2 regions of the Ruminiclostridium herbifermentans genome follow, and region 2 is predicted to be linked to the other one. Evidence: predicted binding sites of a transcription regulator. Region 2 holds the regulator's gene; the other holds the start of a gene.
What was found. The regulator HrcA, encoded in region 2, represses chaperone genes, less so after heat shock. The targets are predictions, from matches to a motif close to TGTTAGCACTCNNNNNNNNNGAGTGCTAACA.
Positions count from the first base shown of each region.

Region 1: the regulator HrcA is predicted to act here: its motif matches at 8,405-8,435, upstream of htpG (molecular chaperone HtpG).

Region 1 is NZ_CP061336.1:3,021,748-3,031,815, forward strand. Features, by position in the region: gene EHE19_RS12310 (LysR family transcriptional regulator) at 1-769, shown strand, start outside; gene EHE19_RS12315 (HD-GYP domain-containing protein) at 818-1,867, opposite strand; gene EHE19_RS12320 (methyl-accepting chemotaxis protein) at 2,065-3,309, opposite strand; gene EHE19_RS12325 (helix-turn-helix domain-containing protein) at 3,739-4,296, shown strand; gene EHE19_RS12330 (AMP-binding protein) at 4,314-5,975, shown strand; gene htpG (molecular chaperone HtpG) at 6,360-8,255, opposite strand; gene EHE19_RS12340 (SpoVR family protein) at 8,734-10,068, opposite strand, start outside.
Region 2 is NZ_CP061336.1:2,204,022-2,214,089, forward strand. Features, by position in the region: gene yfbR (5'-deoxynucleotidase) at 1-413, shown strand, start outside; gene EHE19_RS09165 (aminotransferase class IV) at 713-1,540, shown strand; gene EHE19_RS09170 (DUF7847 domain-containing protein) at 1,567-2,427, shown strand; gene hrcA (heat-inducible transcriptional repressor HrcA) at 2,824-3,879, shown strand; gene grpE (nucleotide exchange factor GrpE) at 3,909-4,505, shown strand; gene dnaK (molecular chaperone DnaK) at 4,565-6,418, shown strand; gene dnaJ (molecular chaperone DnaJ) at 7,166-8,302, shown strand; gene prmA (50S ribosomal protein L11 methyltransferase) at 8,422-9,375, shown strand; gene EHE19_RS09200 (16S rRNA (uracil(1498)-N(3))-methyltransferase) at 9,336-10,068, shown strand, end outside.

The DNA.
Region 1 (10,068 bases), 820 kb from region 2:
AAGCCTAGAAAATCAATTGGGAGTAAATCTATTCTACAGAAAATCTAGAAGTATACAGCTTACATCAGAGGGTGAATTGCTTTTTAGCTATGCTTCCCAAGCGTTTAACTTCATAAAGGCTGCAGAAAGCAAGCTTCAAGAGATAGAAGGACTTCGTGCCGGAGAAATCAGAATAGGTGTAGGTGATTCCATATGCAAATACTTTATAATGCCATGTATTGAAAAGTTCGGTAAGCTGTATCCAAAGGTTGCTATTAAAGTAATTAACAGAACTACACCTCAACTTTTAGAGGTTTTGAAAAGTGGTCTTATTGACATAGCAATTTCTACTCTTCCAGTAAAAAAAGAAGTATTTGAGTATACTCCTTTTATTAGTGTAAATGATATATTTGTAGCTTCAAATAAGTATGCCCAGCTTCAAAACAGGGAAATAGAATTACAAGAATTAATAAAATACCCTCTTATAATGCTGCAATCAGATAGTTCAACTCGAAAGACTATAGATGCCTTTTTCAAAAATCACGAACTTGTTTGCTCTCCTGAAATAGAACTCGAAAGCCTTGAGTTACTTGTTGAGTTTGCAAAAATAGGCACTGGAATAGCATATGTACTAAAAGAAAGTGCATTAGATTTGATAAATAATGGTGAATTGTTTGAAATAAAGCTCAAAGAATCCCTCCCAACTAGAGAAATTGGGATTGTTAAGATGAAAAATGTTGTTTTATCAAAGGCTGTGAACACTTTCATTAATATACTTCTATCCAATTAATAAATAACAATAAATTTGAAAATTTAGCATTTTGGTCATTAGATAAAATTATAAAAACTCGGCTATTAATGGCTCTCTCTCTTTTGAATAATCATAAAACTTTTCATTTACTTTTATAATTGGCGCATAAGCACACTGATAAGGAACATACACAACCTCTCCAACTTCGCCATTTTGCATTCTGACCTTTGAACCTACATAATAGCTAGGCATATTATTTAGCATAGCCATCATTACTTTAGGATCAACAACCTCATATCCTACTCGTTCAAGTTCCTTAAAAGCTTCAAATGGAGTCTGTCTTTTACTATAAACACGATTAGAAGTTATAGCATCAAATATGTCTGCCACAGTAAGAATTTTTGCATATAAATTTTTCTGATTACCCTTAATTCCAAAAGGATATCCAGTACCATCTTCTTTTTCGTGGTGCATTATTACTGCTCTTTTAACATCCATATTAATTTCTTTATTGTTTTTTATAATTTCAAATCCATAAACAGTATGCTTTTTCATTATTTCATATTCTTCTTCATTCAATGAGCCTTTTTTATTTAAAATGTCTATTGGAATCTGTGATTTCCCAACATCATGAAGAAGTCCTGCCATTACTACATCTTGAACCTGCTCTTTTCTCAATCCCATCCATTTCGCTATTAGCATGCCGTATACAGATACATTTATCATATGCGCATATGTATATTCATCAGCTACTCTAACTGAATTAACGCAATCCATAAGAGTACTGCTATCATTAATCTTGCTATAGATATCTTCTGAAATTTCCTCTGCTACACCAAAATCCAATTTTTTACCAGAAGCTAAATTTTGCAGCAATTCTTTTGCTTTGTTTACATTTTCAATGTATTTTTTCTGCCCATCATTTATATCACTACTATCTAAATACTCATCTCCATGAATGGTGTTAATTGTGTAAGTATATACCTTTTCAATTCCAAAATTTTTTAGTTTCTTTAATATATACTCTGTAATTAATGTATCTTCAGGCACTATCATGTTACCAAAAGTAGAATATACATCATTACCTAAAAAGCTTCCAATAATGTCTTCGGTAACCTTTACATAGTCATATTTCATACTAATAACACCTACTCCTTTATATAAACTCACATCACATCATATAATGTAAATTTATTTTAGAATAATACTACTGTAATCCTAATAACCAGAAATCACCTCATAATAATATTACCTTATTATAAATTCCATATAACAAAAATAATAGAGACTCATTTCCTATGGTTATATTAAACTAGTTCTATATACTTTTTTAATTATAGAGTGAATTTTGAAACCTGATCCTCCAATCTTTTTGATGAAACTAAATTGTTTTGCGTTGAATTCCTAACCTCTGTAACTTTTCCAGCCACTTCAGCTGTTTTAACTGATATTGATGCCACTCCATTTGCACTTTCGTTAACGCTTGATGAAACCTGCTCAAGTGCATTTACGATAATAGAAATTGAGTTATTCATTGCTTTTGATGAGTCATTAAATTCGTTCATCATTGTACTAAACAATGTGGAATCAGTATAATATTGCTCAATAGTCTCTATTAACTTTTGATAATCACTGAGAATTTCCTTGTCCATAAAGTCCAATAAAACTCCCGCACTCTCTGTTAGTGCAGCTACTGACTCATTTACAGTCTGAACCACCTTTTTTATATCTGTTGCAGTCTTTGAAGATTGGTCGGCAAGCTTTCTAATTTCGTCCGCTACAACTGCAAAACCCTTACCAGCTTCTCCTGCTCTTGCCGCCTCAATTGCTGCATTTAAAGACAGCAAATTAGTTTGCTCTGTAATCTGAAGTATGGCTTGAGCAAGCAATTCTATCTGTGAAACCTCTGCGGCTTGTTCCATAGCCGTTTTTAGTTGCTGTTTTACATCAAAATATATATTGTTTGCATTTTGTGCAGATAAAACTGCACTTTCCTTCAATTCACTAGCATGCTCACTTATTGCGCTAGCTTGATTAGCACCCTTTTCAGAGTTTTGTGATATAAGGTTAATATTTTGCATTATCTCTTGTGTACTATTACTTATTTGATAAGTAGTTGTTGCTGATTGTTGCATAGCAGCAGAAATATGCTCTGTTGTCAGCAAAGTATCATCAGTTTGTTCCTTTAAGTGAAGTGTCATATTTTCAACTTCTTGAGTATTATCTGTTAGTTGCTTTGAGGTTTCCTGCATCAATCCCAAAATATCTCTTAATGCAACTCTTGCTAATGACAGATTTTTTGCCAAAAAGCCTATTTCATCTTTTCTTTCTTTAACTTTATTATATGTTTTGTCATGAGACAAATCAAAGTTTGCGGTTCTTTCAACAACCTTTCCAATAACTTTTAAGGGTCTGCTGATTGAAATAGTTAAATATAATCCAATTGAAATAATAAATAGCCAAGAAATAATAGGAAACACAAAAACGGGAAAATTCAAAAACAAATGACCTATTACTCCAAAACCTGTTATCAATATGCCACCTAATACAATAATAAGTATCTTTTTGCTAATAGACATACTTATTTCGCCCCCATCATTCGAGTAAATTTATTCCATATTTTATATATTAACATATCTTATATATAATTTCTATAATATTTTAGGCACATTTGTACTTATGTAATATTATATAAACATTTGTATTTTATTGTAAATTTTTATATAATGTTATAAAGTGAATAGTAAAGTAATTTATATTGTTTTTTGCTTTTTATAATTAAGGTAGTATAAATTAGGTTGAAATCGTTAAAATAATTACTCAAAAAGGTTATTTACAAGCTTTACACCCTCTGTTTTTATATGATATTATATGCTTCGAACATATGTACAGATTTTTATACACAAGGGCAATTAAAGCATAAATTATTATTATAGCAATAATGAGTTTTCAGCGAAAAAAACAAATTAATGTAAATAATTTATAAAATATAGGAAGGTGATATTTACATGTCTGAACAAATAAAGCTAATAGCATCAAGAATTAAAGACTTGAGAGAAATATCCGAAATATCCATTCAGACTCTTGCCAATGAACTTAAAATCCCCGAAGAAACTTATAGAGCATATGAAAGCGGAGATACGGATATACCAGTTAGTTTTCTTTATCAAATAGCTAATAAATTCAAGGTTGAACTTTCAGCAATACTCACTGGTGACGCTCCAAAACTGCACACATATCAAGTAGTAAGAAAAGGAAAAGGTACCAGCGTAGAGAGAAGAGAAGATTATAAATATCATAATCTGGCAAATAATTTTATTGGAAAAAAGGCTGAACCATTTATTGTAACTGTTCCTGCTGCATCGGATGCTACTGAGGTTCATTTTAATTCACACCAAGGCCAAGAATTTAATTATGTTCTTGAAGGAACTGTACAAATAATAATAAATGGTCATGAGTTAGTTTTAGAAGAAGGCGATTCAGTATATTTTGACTCTTCTGCAAGCCATGGAATGAAAGCCTTAAATGGTAAACAAGCAAAATTTTTAGCAATAATTCTTAAGTAACTTGGGGGGAAAAATAAATGTTGCATAAATATCTAGCAAAAACAGACTTCACTTCATACGAAGATCTGTTAGAAAATTACAAATTAATAATACCTGAAAATTTCAATTTTGCATATGATGTGGTTGACGAATATGCAAAAACTGATCCTAATAAAGTTGCAATCGTATGGTGTGATGAATCTGGCGCTGAAGCCACATTTACTTTTGCACAGCTCAAAGAATACAGCGACAAAACAGCTAATTTCTTTAAGTCTATAGGCATTAAGAGGGGCGACCCCGTTATGCTTGTATTGAAAAGAAGATATGAGTTTTGGTTCTGTATTCTGGCCCTACATAAATTAGGTGCTATAACTATTCCAGCAACACATCTTTTGACTGAAAAAGATTATGTTTACAGATTTAACGCTGCCGATATAAAAATGATTGTATGCGTTCCAGACGCTGAGGTAATAAAAAATGTGGAAGCTGCACAAAGCAAATGCCCATCTCTTAAGCATAAAGCAATAATATGCGATAGTAAAGCTGGTTGGATAGACTTTACAAAATCTGTAGACGAGGCTTCAAATGTTTTTGAAAGACCTACAGGTGACCAAGCTTCTCAAAATGATGACATATCTTTATTATATTTTACTTCTGGAACAACAGGTATGCCAAAGATGGTTAGGCATGATTATGTATATCCTTTAGGTCACATTTTTACAGCTAAATATTGGCAAAATGTAATTGATGGAGGCTTACACCTTACAGTTGCTGATACTGGCTGGGCAAAAGCTGTTTGGGGTAAAATATACGGTCAATGGATAGCTGGTAGTGCAGTATTTGTATATGATTTTGACAAATTTGTTGCAAAGGACTTGCTTGAGGTTATTTCAAAGTATAAAGTAACCACCTTCTGTGCACCACCAACAATATATAGATTCTTTATAAAAGAAGACCTTAAAAAATATGACTTAAGTTCTCTCAAATACTGCGTAGTGGCTGGTGAGCCTCTAAACCCAGAAGTATTTACTCAGTTCTATAACGCAACGGGAATTCAATTAAAGGAAGGCTTCGGACAGACAGAATTAACAGTTGTTCTATCTATAACTAAATGGACAGAAGCTAAACCTGGTTCTATGGGTAAGGCTTCTCCTGGTTATGATATCGATTTAATTGACGAGGATGGAAATTCATGTCAAATTGGTGAAGAGGGACAAATTGTTATTCGTACGGATAAAAAGAAACCAGCAGGAATGTTTGGTGGATATTACAGAGATGAAGCTTTAACCAATAAGGTTTGGCATGATGACATATATTATACTGGTGATTTGGCTTGGCGTGATGAAGAAGGATATTACTGGTTTGTTGGCAGAGCTGACGATGTTATCAAAAGTTCAGGTTACAGGATTGGGCCTTTTGAAGTTGAAAGTGCATTATTAGAACATCCTGCAGTTTTGGAATGTGCTATAACAGCTGTTCCTGATGAAGTAAGAGGACAGATTGTAAAAGCTACAGTTGTTCTTGCAAAGAATTATACTCCAAGCAAGGAGCTTATTAAAGAACTTCAAGAGCATGTTAAAAATGTAACTGCTCCTTATAAGTATCCAAGAGTTATTGAGTTTGTAAATGAATTACCAAAAACAATTAGTGGAAAAATAAGACGTGTAGAAATTAGAGAAACAGATAAAAATAAAAAGTAATTTTATCAAATTAATAACTAATACAAATACTCAAAATTGTGGCAGCAACAGGATTTTCCTGTGCGCTGCCACTCTTTAATTTAAAATATTTCTTCATTTTGTATATGTATGAGTTGCATTGTCGGATACACTTTAATTTATAATGTATATGCAAATCTTCTCACGTATGTGTTCAAATATATTTGTGTTGCAATTCAGAAAGTATTAAATTTAAATTAATATCAGAATAAGCACACCGCCAACGTTTAGCACAGATGACTTCAGAAAATACTAAATTTAATTAATTAGTTCATTCAAGTTAAATTTAGATACAGCTGAAAAAATGGCTGATTTCAACTAGCATTAAGTTAAATTCAGCCATTTTTTATAATAATTACATTTTTATTATACTAACTTCATTAATATCTCATTGCTTCTAGCAATAAATTTTGACATTGCTTCAGGTTCTAGTTGTTGGTGACTCATCATAGCCAAATCGAATATGTGCTCACTAATCAACTTAACATCTTCCTTCTTTGATTCATTATTCTTCAAATCAATAATTGCTTTAACAAGCTTGTTGGATGAATTAAGTACAAGGGTCTGTTCTTTAGGGAACATACTGCTCATGTCCATACCGCCTCCATACATTTTGCTCATTTCCTGCATTCTTCTTGAATGCTCAGATAAAAGAACCACAGCTGGAATGGATTCATTTTTCAAAGCTTCAACCTGTATCTTTAATTTATCGTCATTTATAGTCTCTTTAAACAGCGTTTCAAGATAGCTTACATCCTGTTCAGATATTCCAGTATTTTCCTGTTTCATATTAGCTGATATATCTGCATCAATCCTATTAAATTTAACTCCTGTTACTTTACTTTCAATTAATGACATAAAATGATTGTCAATCATTGATGATAGAATTACAGCTTCCATATCGTTTTCATTAAACAGCTTTATATACTGTGCTTGCTGATTTTCATCAGAAACATAGAATACTGTGTTTTCATGCTTTTCTTTATTATTTTCAAGATATTCTTTAAGAGTTACATATCCTCCCTTAGTAGACTTGTAAATAATAATATCCTTCACTCTATCATAGAATTTATCTTCTCTAATACAGCCATACTTAACAAATGGGTTTATGTCACTCCAGTATTTATCATAGCTTTCACGCTCATTTTCAAAGAGAGAAGTTAACTTGTCAGCAACCTTCTTAGTTATATGCGAAGAAATCTTATTAACATATCCATCGTTCTGTAAGAAGCTTCTTGATACATTCAGTGGTAAATCTGGACAATCCAACACACCCTTTAGAAGCATCAAGAACTCAGGTATTACTTCCTTAATATTATCAGCAACAAATACTTGATTATAGTACAGCTTTATCTGGCCTTCCATAGTTTCAAATTCATGCTTTAGTTTAGGGAAATATAAAATACCCTTTAAATTAAACGGATAATCCATATTTAAGTGAATCCAGAAAAGAGGCTCATTAAAATCGTGGAATACCTTTGTATAGAATTTCTTGTACTCTTCATCAGTACAGTCTTTTGGATTCTTAAGCCACAATGGTTTAGTATCATTTAATGGCTTTGGAGCTGCTGGTTCAGTCTTATCTTCGCCCTTCTCCTCAGTTTTTTCCTCAGTATTTTCTGCTTCTTTTGCAGCATCCTCTAAATATAACTCTATAGGCAAGAATGCAAAGTACTTTTCAAGAGTCTGTCTCATTTTGTATTCATCTAAAAATTCAAGGCTATCCTCAGCTAAGTATAAGGTTATCACAGTACCTCTGTCTGTCTTATCAGAATCTGACATTTCAAATTCAGTACCGCCATCACTAACCCACTTTACTGCCTTTGCGCCATTTTGGTAAGATAATGTGTCAATTTGCACACGCTCAGATACCATAAATGCTGAATAGAATCCTAATCCAAAGTGCCCTATAATTTGAGCATCATCCGACTTGTCCTTATATTTCTCAATAAAATCTACTGCACCTGAAAAAGCTATCTGGTTAATATACTTTTTAACTTCTTCATCAGTCATTCCCAATCCATTATCTAAAACCTTAATGGTTTTGTCATTTTTGTTGACAATGACCTTTATTTCATACTTGTTGTCATCTGGCAGTTCTGCTTCTCCCATAGCATCTAGCTTTTTCAATTTGTTAATAGCATCACTTGCATTTGATACAAGCTCTCTTATAAAAATATCCTTCTCAGAATAGAGCCATTTTTTTATTATTGGAAATATGTTTTCCGTATTAATAGATATGTTTCCTTTTTCTTGCGCCATAATAATCTTGTCCAAACCCTGCACACTCATTATAGTACAGGAATGAACCTAATCCTCCTTTTCGTTATTATTTAATTTCAAGCACTTCTATACTTGAATTAATTACGATAGTAATAATATACCTCTAATAGCGAAATATTTCAAGTATTTTTTAGCACTCAATTAATAAGAGTGCTAACAATTTATTACTAATCAGTCCATTGAATTAGATTAGTCTATGAGTATACAAAATCTAATTTAATTTTCATCTTTTATTAGCTAAATATCTATATTGTGCATTTTTTTGAAATAAAAAAGCGATGAATTAGTTCTCATCGCTCGTTAATTATATTTATTAAGCAAAACCTTCCTATATCATTCATTTTGATAAATACTGAATAAACTATTATAAAAGTAATACCATATTCCTTTTTAGCCTTTTGATATGCTATTTTTAGATGAAATTAATTAAGACTTTTCACCAATTTAACTGTGTTTATTAACCATACAAAGAAATTCTTTTTGCTTCATCACAATTTATGGTCTTTTTCTTTCCCTCCAACTGAGTTGACAATGAAACCTTTCCATTCCATAAGTCAACAATATGCTTTAATGTTTCATATGCATAACCCAATTCCAGTTCACGTCCATCAAATTCATGCTTTAATTCAAGTGTGTTATCATTTTTATTCCAATCGTTTACTAAAATTATTGGGATGCTTCCAATGCCAACTGTATTGCACAAAGTTTCTCTTATTTTTTTCCATCCCTCATCATCAGACACCTCTGAAATCATATAATCATTTCCTGTTGTAACATATTCGAATAAATTCATTTCACAGCAAAGCTCCTGAGTTAAGTACCTTCTTATAAATGATTGATCTCTCTCAGTTTGCCGAACTTCAAATATTTTCTCAAAGCCAAATTTGTTTTTAAGGTTTTCAAAAATTTTAAAACCTATGTAATAGGGGTTAATGCTGGATTTCAACGGACGTATTACTTCATTGTGCTTTCTCAAGAACTCAAAGTGCATATTTTGAGGTAATTCAAGGTTATTTAATATATTATAATGCCAAAAACTTGCCCAACCTTCATTCATTATTTTTGTTTCAATCTGTGGAATAAAATATTGGGCTTCTTCTCTTACTATAGACAATATATCTTTCTCCCAATCTTGAAGTCGTCCATTCTCAATAATAAACTTCAGAAGGTCCTCCTCCTGTTTAGCAAAAAACCTATTATCTTGCTGTACTTCTTTTACTTCCTCTTCTGACTTATTGTTGGAATATCTTTCTAAATTCGGAAATTCTTTTTTGTTTTCTGTCACGGCAAATTTAGGTTCCTCTTTTTCCTCTCTTCTATTTTGGAATTCAACAACCCGCTCCGTTTGAAACTTTATTGCATGTGCTGAATTTAGAATTTTTTCTACCCGAACGTAGCCTATACTTGGATCAGAAATATATTCTCTAATACGGTCTGCATGATTTTTAAACATTTCAATTGCATATTCTGCCTTAGTTCCTAATTTAAATAGCCTATTATTTTTAAAGAAATCATTGTGAGCATATACATGAGCGATAGTCAGCACCTGCACTAGCAATGAATTATCCTTCATAAGATATGCAATACAAGGATTTGAGTTAATTACCATTTCATATGGTAAACCCGTTAAATTATACTTATGCAAAGTTTTTATTCTTTCATAAGATTTCCCATAACTCCAATGAGGGTAATGAGAAGGCATTCCAATATAGGATTCATAACCAATCATATCTTCATAGTTTACTATTTCAAATTCTTGATTATAATAGTTTAATCCATAATCCTTGGCCAG
Region 2 (10,068 bases):
CTGAAAGAGTTGCTATTCTTGCAATGTTTCATGATTGCAATGAAATTATTACTGGTGATATGCCAACACCAATAAAGTACTATAATCCACAAATAAATAAAATTTATAAAGATATTGAGGATATATCCAAAGAGAAAATTATTTCCATGCTCCCAGAAGAAATGACGGATGAATATTATTCATTGTTTTTCAAGAATCCTGATGATTTAGAATGTTGGAGGCTGGTAAAGGCTGCTGATAGAATTGCAGCATACATTAAATGTATTGAGGAAGTAAAGGCTGGTAATAACGAGTTTAAAAAAGCAAGTGAAGCAATATTGCAAACAATTGAGAAAATTGACCTTGAAGAGGTGGCGTATTTTATGGAAAAATTTATGCCTAGTTTTAACTTATCCCTTGATGAAATCGATTAGTGCTTTTACAAAACTCAACTTTTTATTTGAAAAACTAAAGTGTTAAAGTATATAAAATAATCACTCATTTTAAGTTTATTGCCAGGAAACAAGCCATTGACAAGTTTTGAATTCCAACAGACTTTAAATTGGAAAGTTGAGTAATTTAATTGACAAAAAAAGTATATGTTATTAAAATTGAATAGAGCAAAAATAGCTAAGTGAATAGGATGTTTTTTACTTAGTAATTTTAACATTCTATTATTATTTACTTAACACATATTTTTACTGATCAAAACCAAAAACAAAGGGGCATTAAGATGACATTCGATGAAAATATAGGTAATTTATGCATTATAAACGGAGAAACTGTAGAAAAAGAGAGTCTGGCACTTTATACGTCTGAAAAATATAAGGCTTTTTATGAGGTTTTAAAAATAATTAAAGGAATACCTCTTTTTTATGAAGATCACTTTATGAGATTAAAAAGTTCAATGAATAAAGCCAGTTATGAGTTGGCAATTTCTAAAAGAGATCTTAAAGATCAAATTAAAAAGGTATGTGCTCTAAATTCATTTTCTGATTGTAATGTTAAAGTAATTGTGCTTCAATATGGAGCTGAGCAGATAACAATTATTTGCATTAATAAGTTCTATTATCCTACTAAACAAGAATACGATAATGGTGTAGTTTGTTGTACTGCCAATTTGACAAGAACTAATCCAAACATAAAGATTATTAATACTAGCTACAAGGATGAAATTAAGCGTGTAGTTGAAGAAAAAAAGGCTTTTGAGGTTTTGCTTGTTAATGATGAAGGAAAAATAACTGAAGGCGGAAAATCAAATGCTTTTTTTGTAAAGGGAAATAAAATATATACTTCTCCTGAAGATTATATTTTGGTGGGAATAACCAGAAAATACGTGGTCGATGTATGTAAGAAGCTTGGATATGAAGTAATAGAGACGCTTATTGGAGTAGATTCCTTGACCAGTTTTGATGCAGCTTTTATTACAGGTACATCAATAAATGTTTTACCAATAAGATGTATCGATAATTATGAAATTGATTCTGCAAAGAATCCTACAACTCAACATGTGATGGTAGGGTATAATAGCCTTGTCAGTTCATATATAAATGAAAATTAATTAAAATAATAGGGGGGGTAAGTATTGTGAGGTACCTTGAAAATGCTTTCAAATTTACATTAAATAATTTTTTATTGGCAATACCACTTTTAATTTCAATGGCAATACCTTCATTAATTATTAAAATAGGTACTGCTGGCTTTACTGCTAAGTTGGCCCAAAAGTATACAGAAATATTTATGAGCGTTTTGAGAGGCGAGTATTTAGACATTAGCGCGAACTTTTTTGATGAATTGATTAGTATGCCAATGATTATTTGTGTTACTATTGGAGGATTTCTGCTTTTGTTGTTTTCTATTTTAATTTATCCTGCTACTTATGGGTTAATAAATAAAAAATATGAAACAGGAAATGCAACTCTAAGCGATTTCACACAGTGTATGTCAAAATATATAGGAAGATATATACAGTTTGGTTTGCTAAGCATTGCTATAAGTATTGGATTAGTTTTAGTTTTAGTTATACTTGTGGTTATAGCTTCTGTTATTGCGGCATTAGTTTCAACTATCGCAGGTATACTGCTAATGTTACTTTTCTACTTTGCATTCATAGTAGGAAATATTGCTTTAGGAATTTATATGATTTTGTGGTTCCCAGCAGTTTGTGTAGAGGATAGCGGAATTATTGAGGGATTGAAAAATTCCTTCAAAACAGTTAATGGCAGCTTTTGGCCAATATTAGGTATTACTATATTAATTTCACTAGGTGGTGGTATAGCTGGTTCTATATTGGGCATTTTCCCATTTGTTGGTGTAGTAATATCATCTGTAATTAGTAGATTAGCAAATTTTGTTTTGATAGTTTACTATTTTGAAATTTATCGCGCTAAGACAGGTAGATTTTATTCAGCTGATAATTTCCAGCAGATAAATAATCCTATTGAGTAAAAGCAATAGCAAAGAAGTATGATTTTTGCCATTATAGCCTTGTTCTACGTCTTATGTAGAGCAAGGTTATTTTTATCAATTATTTATATTCCAAAGAGTATGGTTTTTTATGATGTGGGTTTAGCGGCACAAGCATAAGGATGAGTAAATGTCATTTACCATAATTTACATAATTCTAGTACTTATTATTTATACAAATCATTGAATTAGTATATAAACCTATATACTAGATTATTTTTTAAGAAGCGGAATATTAACTCCTTTATCAAAAAATAGCAATAATTATTGGAAAAGTACTTGACAAACACAAGGGCTAATGGTATTTTTAATATATAAATTAGCACTCAATAACTTAGAGTGCTAACAACAAAGTAAAAAATGCTGGAAGCAAAGGGAGTGATAAACGTGCTGCTTGACGATAGAAAACTTAGAATACTACAAGCCATTATTGATGATTACATTACTTCAGCTGAGCCTGTTGGTTCGAGAACTATTGCCAAAAGGCATGAACTTGGTCTAAGTTCAGCTACCATTAGAAATGAAATGGCTGATTTAGAGGAAATGGGTTTTTTAGAACAACCACATACTTCTGCTGGCAGGGTTCCATCGGATAAGGGCTATAGGCTATATGTAGACAAATTAATGCAGATTAATGAACTTTCACAAGATGATATAGAAAACATAAAAAATGCTATGGACGTCAAAATTAATGAACTTAGTCAGCTTATAAGAAATGCTTCAGTAGTAATGTCAAAATTTACAAAATATACTACTATGGCATTGACTCCTCATTCAAAAAAATCTGCATTAAAAGCAGTACAGGTTGTTCCTATTGAACAAGGAAAGGCTCTTGTTATTATTGTTACAGACACAAATATTGTACGTAATAATTTAGTAAGAGTTGATGATAGAATTACTCCTGATTCTTTAATTCAAATATCAAATTTGTTAAATGATAAGCTAAGAGGATATACTCTTAAAATGCTTGCATCAAATGATATTAGGTTTGAGGTTGAGAAATTTATTTCTATACCTCATAGTATTATTAATCCAATTCTCAACGGTATTGAAGACTTGATTAAAACAATTGATCATCCTGAGGTATATTTGGAGGGAACTACAAATATATTGAACTTTCCTGAATTTAGAGAGGTTCAGAAGGCAAAAGAGTTTTTAAATATACTTGATGAGAAGAAGTTAATTTCAGACATTCTTGTTAATACTTTATATAATAATAATGATATAGTAATACAGATTGGCAATGAGAACAATATAGAAGGTATAAAGGAATGCAGTTTAGTAACAACCTCATATAGTGTTGGAGATCATGTAATAGGTACTATAGGCATTATTGGCCCTACAAGAATGGAGTATTCAAAGGTTGTTTCTTCAATGAACTTTATAAGAAATAAAATTAATCAAGAGATATTACGGCTCTTGGGTGATGGATAGTTAAAAATTAAGGAGGTAAATACTGGATAATGAAAAAAGATATTAATTCAAAAGATGAAGAAGTAATTAATATAGATGAAAATGAGCAAACAGCAAATAACAGTTGTGATTCTGATTCATCTAGTAATTGCGGTGAGGAATGTCAAACAGATTCAGTTAATACTGAAATTGAGGAATTAAAAGCAAAACTTGAGGAAAAGAACCTTCAGTGTGAGGAGTATAAAAATGCAGTTCAACGTATAGCTGCTGAATTTGATAATTATAAAAAACGTACTTTAAAAGAAAAAGAAGCTCTTAGTCTTGATGCTGCCATTGACACTGTAAATACTATTTTGCCAGTGGTTGACAATCTGGAAAGAGCTTTAAAAGCTGCTGAGGAAATGGAAAACAATCCGCTAAAAGAAGGCGTTGAAATGGTTATGAGGCAGATGATGGAATGTTTAGAGAAGCTAGGTGTCAAGCCAATTGAAGCAATAGACAATCCATTTAATCCTGAACTTCATAATGCTGTAATGCATGTGGAGGATGAAGAAAAAGGAGTTAATGTTGTAATTGAAGAATTTCAAAAAGGTTATACAATGAAGGGAAAAGTCGTAAGACACAGTATGGTTAAGGTAGCAAATTAATAGTTTTGAATAACTCAAATTTGAATACATTTTGTTAATATATTAAGGAGGATTTTTTAATGGCAAAAGTAATTGGTATAGATTTAGGTACTACAAATTCATGTGTAGCGGTTATGGAAGGTGGAGAGCCTGTAGTTATAGCAAATCCTGAAGGTAATAGAACTACTCCATCAGTTGTAGCTTTTTCAAAGACTGGTGAGCGTATGGTAGGTCAGGTTGCTAAGAGACAGGCTGTAACTAACCCAGAAAGAACAATTATTTCAATAAAAAGAGATATGGGTACTGACAGGAAGGTTGAAATAGATGGAAAGAAATATTCTCCACAAGAAATTTCAGCTATGATACTTCAAAAACTAAAATCTGATGCAGAAGCATACTTAGGTGAAACAGTTTCTCAAGCTGTTATTACTGTTCCTGCATATTTCAGTGATGCTCAAAGACAGGCAACAAAGGATGCTGGAAAGATAGCAGGTCTTGAAGTACTTAGAATAATTAACGAACCTACAGCTGCTGCTCTTGCATATGGTCTTGATAAAGAAAAAGATCAAAAGATAATGGTTTATGATTTGGGTGGAGGTACATTTGACGTATCAATACTTGAAATTGGAGACGGTGTATTTGAAGTTTTAGCTACTAACGGAAATAACAAACTTGGTGGAGATGACTTTGATAATAGAATTATTGAATTTCTTGCAGACACCTTCAAGAAAGAAAATGGAATTGATTTAAGAAATGACAAGATGGCAATGCAGAGATTAAAGGAAGCTGCTGAAAAGGCTAAGATTGAGCTTTCTGGTGTAACAACTTCAAACATAAACTTGCCATTTATTACAGCTGATGCATCAGGTCCAAAGCACTTAGATGTAACACTTACAAGAGCAAAATTTGATGAAATAACAGCAGACTTAGTAGAAAATACTATGATTCCAACAAGACAGGCTATGCAGGATGCTGGCTTAACTCCAGACAAAATTGATAAGATTTTGTTGGTTGGTGGATCTACAAGAATTCCAGCTGTTCAAGATGCAGTTAAAAAGTATTTAGGTAAAGAACCATTTAAGGGAATTAACCCTGATGAATGTGTTGCTGTTGGTGCAGCTATTCAGGCTGGTGTATTAACAGGAGATGTTACAGGACTTCTTTTATTAGATGTTACTCCATTATCATTAGGACTTGAAACTCTTGGTGGAGTATTCACTAAGTTAATTGAAAGAAATACTACTATTCCTACTAAAAAGAGCCAAGTATTCTCAACTGCAGCAGATGGTCAAACCAGTGTTGAAATACATGTTCTTCAAGGTGAAAGAGAAATGGCTCAGTATAATAAGAGCTTAGGAAGATTCCAGCTTACAGGTATTCCATCAGCACCTAGAGGAGTTCCTCAGATAGAGGTAACATTTGATATTGATGCAAATGGTATCGTACATGTATCAGCCAAGGATTTAGGAACTGGCAACGAACAGAAAATCACTATTACAGCATCAACTAATCTTTCAGATGAAGATATAGAAAAGGCTGTTAAGGAAGCTGAGAAGTTTGCAGCTGAAGACAAAAAACGAAAAGAAGAAGTTGACGTTAGAAACAATGCAGATTCATTAGTATATCAATCAGAAAAATCTTTAAAAGATCTTGGAGATAAAATATCTGGAGAAGATAAAGCAAAAATAGAGTCAGGTGTTAATAGTGTTAAGGAAGCACTAAAAGGCACTGACATAGAGGCAATAAAGAAGGCTACTGATGAGTTGCAGCAAGCATTTTATGAAATATCATCAAAGATATATCAACAAGCTGGAGCACAGGGAGCACCAGGTGCTGATCCTAGTGGAGCTGGTTTTGGGCAGCAGGGTAATGCAGGCGGAGCAGATGATAATGTGGTTGATGCAGACTACAAAGTAGTTGATGAGGATAAATAAATATATAGTGAGGCAAGAATATGTCCCTACTTCTATAAGTGGCAGGTACCGCTTTGGTTTTTAGACGGTGAGAATATTTTCCGCCTCACTTGCACGCTGCTGATTCTAATGAATTTTTCTACAACCGAGAAATTTCATTTTGAAACTAGGTGTTATAATATATAGGGGCTGTAATAGGCCCCTATAGCAATTAAAAGTTGAAAATTAAAAAGTCTGCATTCATGTATTTATCGTTCTCTATATATAATGCTGATGGTGATGTTTGGAAATTATTTGCATATAGCTGAGTTTTCAAACCACAAAACCGCAAGTGATTTTATGACAGAAATTTATATGGAGTAACGTATAAGAAATACTACGAGAAGCTTTTTGAGAATTTAACAGCAAGTAATTATAGAATTTTTGTTTGAATAGGTGTGTTAATAAATTAACTCGTTTTTGGGAGAATCATTTTTTAAGTTGACTTTAAACTAAGCTTAGGTATAAAATTATTCTTGTATTTGTGGAGGTTTTAACATTTAATTCCACAAGTAAACGTAATTTTACGACGGAAGTATTTTAAAATAGTTAAGACCAATTATAGATTAATTTAGTTAACATTAAGTATTTTTTAATTGATAATAAATGCCAAAGCTGGTAATTTTAGGCTCTGGCTTGTTTTATGCTTTAGAAAATAATACCGGTGAAGTAAGCAACTTGATTTTTCTGAGGGATTTTAATGTTATGTATTAGACGGGAGTTGAATTTATGGCAGAAAAGAGAGACTACTACGAAGTATTAGGGGTAAGTAAAAGTGCTTCTGATGCGGAGCTAAAAAAGGCATATAGAAATTTAGCAAAAAAATATCATCCTGATGTTAACCCTGGTGACAAAAATGCAGAGGCTAAGTTTAAAGAGATAAATGAAGCTTATGAGGTGTTAAGTGATCCTCAAAAGAAAAGCAGATATGATCAATATGGTCATGCAGGTGTTGATCCAAATGGCTTTGGAGGAGCTGGAGGTTTCTCAGATTTTGATTTTGGAGGAATTGGCGATATTTTTGAATCCTTCTTTGGAGGTTCAGGCTTTGGTGGAAGGTCAAGGTCAAGAAGAGGGCCTCAAAAGGGTGCAGACCTTAAATATGCAGTAGAAATTTCTTTTGAAGAAGCAGCCTTTGGTATAGAAAGAGAATTAACGATAGGAAGAATGGAAATATGTTCAAAGTGTACTGGATCAGGAGCAAAGCCAGGTACAGAAGCATCAACTTGTAAGCATTGTAATGGAACTGGTCAGGTACAAATCAGACAGAATACGCCATTCGGACAATTTATTAATCAAAAAACCTGTGATGTATGTCGTGGAGAAGGTAAAATTATTACTGATCCGTGTCCAGCATGTAATGGTAAAGGAAAGCTTAGAAATAATGTTAAAATTAAAGTTAATATTCCTGCAGGAATTGATGATGGACAGACAATTTCATTAAGAGGAGAAGGGGATCCTGGTTCAAAGGGCGGACCAAACGGAGACTTATTAATAAATGTCAGAGTTAAACCCCATCCTCTATTTAAAAGACAAGGAAATGATATTGTATGTGATGAGCCAATTACATTTGTTCAGGCGGCTCTTGGAGCGGAAATAGAAGTGCCTACATTAGATGGAAAAGTAAAATACACTGTGCCTGAGGGAACGCAAACGGGTTCGGTATTTAGACTTAGAGGAAAAGGAATACCATATTTACGTGGTAATGGTCGTGGAGATCAATATGTTAAGGTTAATATTGAAGTTCCAAAGAAATTAAGTGAAAGACAGAAGGAACTATTAAGAGAGTTTGCTGAAATTAGCGGCGATGACACTCATGAGCAAAGGAAAGGCTTTTTTGACAAAATGAAGGACGCATTCAAATAAAGCTTAGCAGTGAAAACAGAAAATATAAAATATAGGGAGGTGCCAAGCCTGTGCTGTTTCTGTCAAGGAAATATACATTTCGTTAGTGTTAAACAAGAAATGTAGGGCATGGGTATTTTATGAAATGGTACGAAATACGTGTAAATACAACTAATGAAGCAAGTGAGGCTGTCTCTGAACTGTTAACATCAATGGGTGCAGGCGGTATTGCAATAATGGATCCATTTGATATACGAAAAGAAATTCAAAAAACAGATACTTTAGATTATGCTGATGATGAGTTTATTGAATCATTAGGTGAGGATGTTATAATCAAGGCTTACTTTCAAAATAGCTTAGATATAAATGATCTCCTAAAGCAAATAAATGATGGTTTAGAAAATATATCCCAATTTCTTGATGTTGGTAAAGGCATAGATGGCTATGGTGAAATAGAAGACGAGGATTGGTCCACATCATGGAAGAAATATTATAAGCCATTTAAACTTACAGAAAGAATAGTTATTAAGCCTACTTGGGAACATTACGATGCTGAACAGAATGATATTGTAGTTGAAATGGATCCTGGAATGGCTTTTGGAACAGGGACCCATGAAACAACTCAAATGTGTTCAAAATTATTAGATAAGTATATGAAAGATGAATTTGAAGTACTGGATGTTGGTTGTGGTACAGGTATATTGTCCATTATTGCTGCAAAGCTTGGTGCACAAAAGGTTGATGCTATTGATATTGATGAGGTGGCAGTAAGGGTTGCTAATGAAAATATTTCCACAAACAATGAAAGTTCAAAAATAACAGTTTTTAAAGGCGTTCTAACTGATTTTAAGCAGAATGACAAAAAATATGATATTATAGTTGCAAATATTATAGCAAATGTAATTATTGACTTAGCATCAGTTATACCTTATTATTTAAAAGGAAATAATTCTTTATTTATTACATCTGGTATAATAAAAGAGAGAAAATTAGAAGTTTTAGAAGCTTGTGCAAAAAACAGGTTGGATTGTATAGAAACCCTGGAAATAGGTGAATGGGTAGCAATGGTGTTCAAATGTCAAGATACTTTGTAAATAGTTCACAGATAAGAGATAATAAAATAACTATCGTTGGTGAAGATTATCAGCACCTGAAAAAGGTTTTAAGAACTGTAAAGGGAGATGTTATAACAGTATGCTGTGAGGGCTTTGATTATTCCTCAGAGATAACTGAAGTTACTAATGATTATATTATAGCTGACATTATTAATAAAGAGCCAAATCAAACTGAATCTGCGCTAAAGGTAACCCTATTTCAAGGATTACCCAAGGCAGACAAAATGGATTTGATTGTACAAAAGTGTATTGAAATCGGAGTAAATGAGATAGTACCAGTTATAAATGAGAGATGTATTACAAAAATTAATACTGACAAAGATGCCGTAAATAAAGTATCTAGATGGCAAAAGATTAGTTTAGAGGCAGCAAAACAGTCGAATAGAGGAATTATTCCTAAAATATGTATGCCTATTAAGTTTACTGATGCTGTCAATATAGCTTCAAGCTTTGATTTGTCAGTAATTCCATATGAGAAGGAAAGTTCAACTGGTCTTAAAGATATAGTGTCAAAATACTCAGTTGTTAAAACAGCTTCAATTTTTATCGGCCCAGAAGGCGGTTATACTGAACAGGAAATACAATTAGCTGAATCCAAGGGTATTAATAAGTTAACTCTTGGGCCAAGGATTCTTAGAACAGAGACGGCTGGGATTGTTGCTTTATCACTAA